Regions from separate parts of the Cellvibrio japonicus Ueda107 genome, predicted to be linked through region 2. Evidence: predicted binding sites of a transcription regulator. Region 2 holds the regulator's gene; the other holds the start of a gene.
The links. Region 2 encodes FNR, which switches genes on or off when oxygen is low (the NO sensors DNR and NnrR bind a similar motif). Its sites were predicted from a motif close to TTGATNNNNATCAA; they were not measured.
Positions count from the first base shown of each region.

Region 1: ccoN (cytochrome-c oxidase, cbb3-type subunit I) is a predicted target of FNR. The motif match lies at 2,465-2,478, and genes of this name have one in related genera.

Region 1 covers NC_010995.1:3,096,056-3,100,242, reverse strand. Annotated here, with positions in the region: gene CJA_RS12735 (methyl-accepting chemotaxis protein) at 1-813, shown strand, start outside; gene CJA_RS12730 (argininosuccinate synthase) at 1,165-2,382, shown strand; gene ccoN (cytochrome-c oxidase, cbb3-type subunit I) at 2,678-4,135, shown strand; gene ccoO (cytochrome-c oxidase, cbb3-type subunit II) at 4,146-4,187, shown strand, end outside.
Region 2 covers NC_010995.1:2,534,233-2,538,419, forward strand. Annotated here, with positions in the region: gene CJA_RS10640 (UvrD-helicase domain-containing protein) at 1-384, shown strand, start outside; gene CJA_RS10645 (cold-shock protein) at 450-656, opposite strand; gene fnr (fumarate/nitrate reduction transcriptional regulator Fnr) at 1,253-2,005, shown strand; gene CJA_RS10655 (DUF4202 domain-containing protein) at 2,038-2,628, shown strand; gene CJA_RS10660 (SirB2 family protein) at 2,663-3,046, shown strand; gene CJA_RS10665 (hypothetical protein) at 3,253-3,771, shown strand; gene CJA_RS10670 (hypothetical protein) at 3,839-4,174, opposite strand.

The DNA of each region.
Region 1 (4,187 bases), 560 kb from region 2:
GAGCTGCAAACCAATGCCCGCTCCATGGCTGACAGTGCGCGCCATACGGTGGGTGAGTCCGGTTCCCAGCAACAGCAGATCGGCATGGTGGCCCAGGCCATGAACGAAATGACCAATGCCACCCAGGAAATTGCCCATCACGCCGAACATACGGCTGACTCTGTACGGGAGTCGGTGGCCAGTGCCGTCCAGGGCAAGGTGCAGGTAGATAAAACCCGCGATTCCATTGTGGTCCTGGCCGATAAGGTAGAACAGGCCAGCGGTGTTATTTCCAGCCTCAATAAAAATGCCCAGGATATCAGTGGCATCCTGGCGACTATCCAGGGCATTGCAGAGCAGACTAACCTGCTTGCACTGAACGCTGCGATTGAAGCCGCGCGTGCCGGAGAGCAGGGCAGGGGATTTGCGGTTGTCGCTGATGAGGTGCGCGTACTGTCTCAACGCACCCATGCCAGTACGGAGGAAATCCAACATATGATCGGCAGCCTGCAGGCTACAGCCCAGAATGCTGTGTCCATTATGGAAGACAGTCGGCGCCTGGCGACGGGGAGTGTGGACAACGCGGATAATGCCTCCCAGGCGTTGGATAGCATTAATAAAGTGGTTGGCACAATTAGCAGTATGGCAGTGCAGATAGCGACGGCGGCAGAAGAGCAAAGCCAGGTCGTCAAGGAAGTCCAAAACAATATGCTATCGATCAAGCACGTGGCTGATAATGCCGCTGATGCAGCAGCCAACGACGAGCAGCGTGCCAGTCGCCTGCAAAGTCTGGCGCGCGGTTTGAATGATAAGGTAGCAACCTTTCGTTTGTAGGCGCTCTTCAGGGTGACAAGGTAGCAACCTTTCGTTTGTAGGCGCTCTTCAGGGTGACGAGGATCTAGCCAATATTGTGATGAAACAGCCGGGCTGATTACCTGGCTGTTTTTCTATAGGGCTGTTGTGCAGTTTTTAAATGAGAATTATTTTTATCTGTTGGGTTTTCAACCCCTCAATCGGCAAAATAGCCTCACCAAGTGTGGGAATTTAACCGTCTTACGAGTACAATCCCGCGCCCGAGTCAGCACACAAATTACACCCTGCCACAGCGGTGGCGCCTGTCAGTGCCGATCTACTCTGTGCCCATGTCACCAGTGGATTCTTAACGAGTTTTAGTGGGAGCTCCCTATGTCGTCTATCAAGAAAGTCGTTCTGGCCTATTCCGGTGGCCTGGACACCTCGGTCATCGTTAAATGGTTACAAGAAAACTACCAGTGTGAAGTGGTGACCTTCACCGCCGATATTGGTCAGGGCGAGGAAGTTGAACCCGCGCGCGCCAAAGCCCAAGCCCTGGGCGTCAAGCAAATTTATATCGATGATTTGCGCGAAGAGTTTGTGCGCGACTTCGTATTCCCCATGTTCCGTGCCAATACCATCTATGAAGGTGAGTACCTGTTAGGTACTTCTATCGCACGCCCATTGATTGCCAAACGCTTGATTGAGATTGCCAACGAAGTGGGGGCGGATGCCATTTCCCACGGCGCTACCGGCAAGGGCAACGACCAGGTGCGCTTTGAATTGGGTGCCTATGCGCTCAAGCCGGGCATCAAGGTAATCGCCCCCTGGCGCGAATGGGATCTGACCTCGCGTGAAACCCTGATGGCCTACTGTGAAAAAAACAATATTCCGGTGGATTTCACTAAAAAGAAAAAATCGCCTTATTCCATGGACGCCAACCTGCTGCATATCTCCTATGAGGGCAAGGTGTTGGAAGACCCATGGGCTGAAGCCGAAGAGGATATGTGGCGCTGGACGGTAGCGCCTGAGGCTGCGCCGGATAAAGCGACCTACCTGGAACTCACCTACGAGAAAGGCGACATCGTAGCGATCAACGGTGAGCCTATGTCACCGGCCAGCGTATTGGCTTACCTGAACAAAGTGGGTGGTGAAAACGGGATTGGTCGTTTGGATATCGTTGAAAACCGCTACGTGGGGATGAAGTCGCGCGGCTGCTATGAAACCCCTGGCGGTACCATCATGCTGCGCGCCCACCGCGCTATAGAATCCATTACGCTCGACCGCGAAGTGGCACACCTGAAAGACAGCCTGATGCCGAAATACGCCGAGATGATCTATAACGGTTACTGGTGGAGTCCCGAGCGCAAGATGTTGCAGGCGATGATTGATGAGTCGCAGGTACACGTAAATGGCGATGTGCGGGTGAAGCTATACAAGGGTAGCGTTCACGTAGTGGGCCGCCGCTCGGCAGACAGCCTGTTCGATGAGAAAGTGGCTACGTTCGAGGATGATGCTGGCGCGTACAACCAGAAAGATGCTGAGGGTTTTATCAAGCTCAATGCCCTGCGTATGCGTATTGCCGCCAACAAAGGACGCATTCTTAAGTAACTTCCGTGCATCGGTTGTGCTGCGCATTACCGATGCAAACCGCGCACTTGATCACCTATGTGGTTAAAAGTGCATAAATAATTTGATAAATATCAAGCGTATTCTCCCCGGGGTGAGACAAAATGCCTCACCTTGAGGCAAAATGCCGCACGATTCGTGGGGTTATAGCCTCGTGAGAGAGAGAGCGGTCGCCATGCGAAACCGGCTTGATATTTACTGCAAGGCTCAATGAATGCCGCAGTAGTTGTATAGAGACACCAGGTTTTCATTTCTCTTCAAGTAATAGGAACGTCCTATGGGTAGTCATGCGACAGTAGCTGGGGATCCGCCAGCATACGACTTAGATATAGTGCGCAAGTTCGCCATTATGACCATTGTGTGGGGCATAGTGGGTATGGGGGTGGGAGTACTGATTGCCGCGCAGTTGGTATGGCCCGCACTGAATGACCTCTGGTCTCCCTATACCAGTTTTGGTCGTTTGCGTCCGCTGCACACCAACGCGGTAATCTTTGCCTTCGGTGGTTGTGCGCTTTTTGCCACCTCTTACTATGTTGTGCAACGCACCTGCCAGACCAAGCTGTTTGGCGGTTGGTTGGTGCCTTTTACCTTCTGGGGTTGGCAAGCGGTTATTGTGCTGGCGGTTATCACCCTGCCACAGGGTATGACTTCTACCAAGGAATATGCCGAGCTGGAGTGGCCGATTGATATCCTGCTGGCACTGGTGTGGATTTCTTATGCGGTAGTGTTTTTCGGAACTATCGTCAAGCGTAAAACCTCGCATATCTATGTAGCTAACTGGTTCTACGGTGGTTTTATTGTGACTGTTGCGGTACTGCACATTGTGAACAGTGCTGCAATTCCTGTGACCCTCACCAAATCCTATTCTGCCTATGCCGGTGCCGCTGATGCCATGGTGCAATGGTGGTATGGCCATAATGCGGTAGGTTTCTTCCTGACTGCCGGCTTCCTCGGCATGATGTATTACTTTGTTCCCAAGCAGGCCGGTCGCCCGGTTTACTCTTACCAGTTGTCTATCGTGCACTTCTGGGCGCTGATTTCCCTGTACATTTGGGCCGGTTCACACCACCTGCATTACTCTGCACTGCCGGATTGGACCCAGTCCCTGGGCATGGTGATGTCGCTGATCCTCCTGGCTCCCAGCTGGGGCGGTATGATCAATGGCATCATGACCCTCAACGGTGCCTGGCACAAACTGCGCACCGACCCAACCCTGCGCTTCCTGGTGGTTTCCCTGTCGTTCTACGGTATGTCTACCTTTGAAGGCCCGATGATGGCTATCAAGAATGTGAATGCGCTGTCGCACAATACTGACTGGACGGTGGGCCACGTTCACTCGGGCGCCCTGGGCTGGGTTGCGATGATCTCCATCGGTGCCGTGTACCACATGATCCCCAAACTGTTTAACCGCGAAACCATGCACAGCGTGAAGCTGATCAACCTGCACTTCTGGTTGGCTACGGTAGGTACTGTACTTTATGTCGTTGCCATGTGGATCAATGGCATCGGCCAGGGCCTGATGTGGCGTGCCTTTAATCCGGATGGTTCGCTCGCTTACAGTTTTATTGAAACCGTGGTGTTCAGTCGCGATGGTTACATCATGCGCCTGATCGGTGGTGTCTTCTTCCTGACCGGTATGCTGGTAATGGCCTACAACACCTATCGCACTATCAGTGCGGCTAAACAGGCTTCGAAAGACGAAGCTGCCACTACTGCCCAGGCTCCAGCTGTTTAAGAGGAATGCCATGAAAGGTCATGAGATAGTTGAAAAGAATATTGGTTTGATG
Region 2 (4,187 bases):
GCTCGCGATGAGATTGACCAAAGCCTTGAGAAAATCACTCGCGCCCTTTCCACAACACTGAATGATCCCCATGGCCAGTGGTTGCTCAACCCGGACCACCTCGATAGCCAGTGTGAGCTGGCCCTAGTAGAACATGATACCCAGGGGGTGCGGGAGCACATTATCGATCGAACGTTTATCGATGGGGGAGAGCGCTGGATCCTAGACTACAAAAGCAGTGAACCGGAAGGCGGTGAGTCAGTGGCAGCCTTTGTCGCACGCGAACGCGAGCTCTATCAAGGCCAATTGGCGCGCTATCGCGAATTGATGGCAAACCTGGAATCCATCCCTACCCGCACTGCGCTGTACTTTGCCTGCCTTGGGCGATTAGAAGAGCTTTCCTAAATACCGCTGGAATAAAAAAACCGCCCCAAAAGGCGGTTTTTTCATAAGCTGCTTTATAAAAAAGATTAGGAAGCAGTTACGTTCTCAGCCTGAGGACCTTTTTGGCCTGGCTTCACATCAAATTCCACTCTCTGACCTTCAGCCAGGGTTTTGAAACCCGAACCGCTGATGGCGCTGTAATGAACAAATACGTCTTGACCTGATTCAGCCGCAATGAAACCAAAACCTTTGGATTCGTTGAACCACTTAACGGTACCAGTACTTCTGGACATAAAAACCTCGATTTGCATAGTGTTAAACATTATTTGCTGACTTGTGCTGTGTTACTTAGGCAAGCAAACGAGGTCCTAATAAAACAACTGCCAGTAGGATGTGGCGGGTTAATAGTACAACGATGCGACTTTACTTAAATAATGCTGCGGTTTGGCCAGCCCCCGCACTATAGGCCTCCCTATTGCGCAAGTAAAGCACTCTGTAACAACAGAAAATCCCTTACTGCGACAATCTGTCACTTACCTGGCTCAGCGTCCATCGCTAAGATCATCGATGATCATTCCCCAATCCCTGGTCGAATGAGCATTTTCACTCAACCGGAAGCTTCCGGTTATCTCCTGCGGGGCTGATCTTCAGCCCCTTTTTTTACCTACGCCTATGCTCTTGTCGCCCATCGGCGAACAACTGGAAGGATTATCCGACGCAAAAGGTATAGCGCCATCTTGTGTACGCCCTATAAAGCCACACAAAAAGTCTGGTATTTGACCTGTATCAACTATTTACCCATTCAGGCAAAGCTGTAACAATCACTCACCCTATGTGAGCTATCCCTCCTGCCGGACAGCTCCTTTCGTTGAGGTTGCAGCAGATGAACATGAATCAAACCATTATTAAAACCCAGGATGCCAACTGCCCTCATGACCACAAGACCAGCTGCAACAATTGTCGCCTGAGCACCATTTGCCTGCCCATCAGCCTGCACCTGGAAGATATCGACAAACTAAACAGTATCATCCAGCGTGGAAAGCCCTTACAAAGAGGTGAATACCTCTATCGAGCCAATCAACCGTTTGATGCAGTATTCGCAATACGCTCCGGAGCAGTTAAGGCTACGACGCTCAGTGATAATGGCGAGGAGCAAGTGACGGGGTTTTATCTGCCAGGGGAAGTTGTTGGTTTGGATGGTCTCGCAGACAACCGCTATACCAACTCGGTAACAGCATTGGAAACGGCATCCATTTGCGAAATCCCATTCCATCGACTGGAAGAACTTAGCTTGCAAATACCCAACCTGCAACGCCACTTCTTCCAGTTGATGAGCCGTGAAATCACCCAGGACCAACAAATCATCTCCCTGTTAAGTAAAAGCAGCGCTGAGGAGCGTATTGCTGCGTTGCTACTCAGCATCTCCAGCCGTAACAGCCGCCGCCAGCTGTCTGCACAAGCATTTCGCCTCCCCATGTCACGCACCGATATAGGTAACTACCTTGGGCTGACCATTGAAACAGTCAGCCGTATTTTTACCCGCCTGCAGAAGCAGGGAATTATCGCAGTAGATAAAAAAGAAGTCCGTATCCTGGATATGGACAAATTGCGCGAGATTGCCAACGGCGAAAACAACGCCTGACTCCTCTTTCAGCAAATCCAACCTAAAACACTATGACAAATACTGAACGACTCATTCGGACACTGTCCGCGTTTGACTCTGCCAATGCCCAGGATCCACACCATGAACCAGTGGATGGTAAATTGGTACCCAAAGAATGGATTTATGGTCAGCGCATGAGCGAACACTTATACCAACTTTGTGCTACCCCTTCCGAAGCCTTGCAGTTGGCCGTGCGCAGCCAACACATTTGCCGCTGGAAAATTCCACGCAGCGACTATCCGATGGATAAGGCAGGTTACAAAAAATGGCGTACCGATCTGGCTAAATTGCACGGTGAAATTGCCGGTGACATTATGGCCAATGAAGGCTATGACACAATCACCATTGAACGGGTTAAGGACTTGCTGCTAAAACGCGGACTCAAACGCGATGAAGAAGTACAAACCCTGGAAGATGTTGCTTGCCTGGTATTTATCCAGTATTACCTGGAGGATTTTGCCAGCAAGCATAGCGAAGAGAAGCTTATCGATATTATCCGTAAAACCTGGAATAAAATGTCAGCCCGGGGCCATGAGGCCGCCCTCAAGCTTCCCTTGCCGGAAGCCTTGCAAACATTAGTCGGTAAAGCCCTCGCCGCCTGATACCTTCACTACTCATAACATAAGGAAACCAACCGTGTACCTGCTACTAAAACATCTGCATATGACGTTCGTGGTGCTTTCATTCATCACTTTTTTACTGCGCGGCATATGGATGCTGCGCGGGTCGCGCTTGCTGGAACGCAAACTGGTTAAAATCCTTCCACATATTATTAATACCATCCTGATTCTTAGCGGTATCGTACTGGCTGTTTACCTGAATATGTCACCAGGAAGCCAACCCTGGCTACTGGCCAAAATTATCGGGCTGGTTGTTTATATCACTCTGGGTGTTTTTGCCTTCAAGGTTGCCAGTCCCACACTGCGCCTGGGGCTATGGCTGGCAGCACTGGTAGTATTTGTTCAAATCACCAGCATGGCGGTCCATAAAAACCCCCTTGGACTACTGGCAGCTTTCTGATCCATCCCCATAACCATCCACACCAGGGAAGGTGTAGCAAACCCCATAAACAACCCCTGAGCGTAAGATAGAAGTATCGCTCTTTAGTTTATTTTCATCCTTAAGCAGTAATTCTAATAGCAAACCTTGACGCCGGACGAAAAGTGATCTATATCACAGCTTGCAAGTTCTTCTTTGACATAAATCTAATAAATCGGCGAGCAATTATGACTAGATTACTAGCAGCGATACTATTGGTATTCCTCTCCCAAGCGACTCTTGCTTGCGATGAAACCTGTAAGCGCACCAAAGTCGAAACAACCAAAAACATCAAATACCCCAGTTACCTGAACCTTAAATATTGCCAAACCACTGCTACGGATTTTTTGCTGAACTCACGCAAAAGCTTACAAAACTATCGAGACAAGCAGTTAGGGACAGCACATCGGGGTGGAGCCAGGAACATTCGCAACTTTGTTTTGCAGCGCCGGGACTGGCTGCAAGAATGCGATAAGTATATGACCGATCTGGACATGGGCAGCCTATTTCGCCAAAAGGACACGGCCGACAAAATTTTCGCCGCTATGAATGAGGTGGCAGACGAACTCCATAAAATTATGATGCGCAAGAAAAACAACGCAGAAGTGCTGGAACTAGTGGTAGCCCCTGCTGCACAAAAGTTTGATCAGTTATTTAAGCTGGTTGACGACCACGTGATAGAGTTGCAAAAACGCGGATTACTCTAGTGTAGTGACCCACCCCAGGGGCGGCCTACCAATGTAAAACGGCGCCTTAAGGCGCCGTTTTACATGGTTAGCTGGAAGATTTCTTGAGCGAAAGCACTGAGCGCTGGGGTTTGTCCGGACGCTCGGCGAACTGCTTAGCCAGCGCCTCACGCTCGCGCGCTGCGGCAGATTTCAACTCTGGCTTGGGAATAATATAGCTATTGTTATCGCGCGATGTTTTTGCGAGAAACTCCAAGCCGGCACGCAGTAACCTAGCCTGATTCACAAAGCTCATTCCCTCAGGGAACTTGCCCGGATATACCTCTGAAGGATCGCGTGGATTTCCTTCGATACGCAAGCTGAAACCACTGGTGTGAGTTGCCGTTCCCGTTGCCGCATCGGCAGTCCAATCATCAAAATTCATGTCACCGGATACC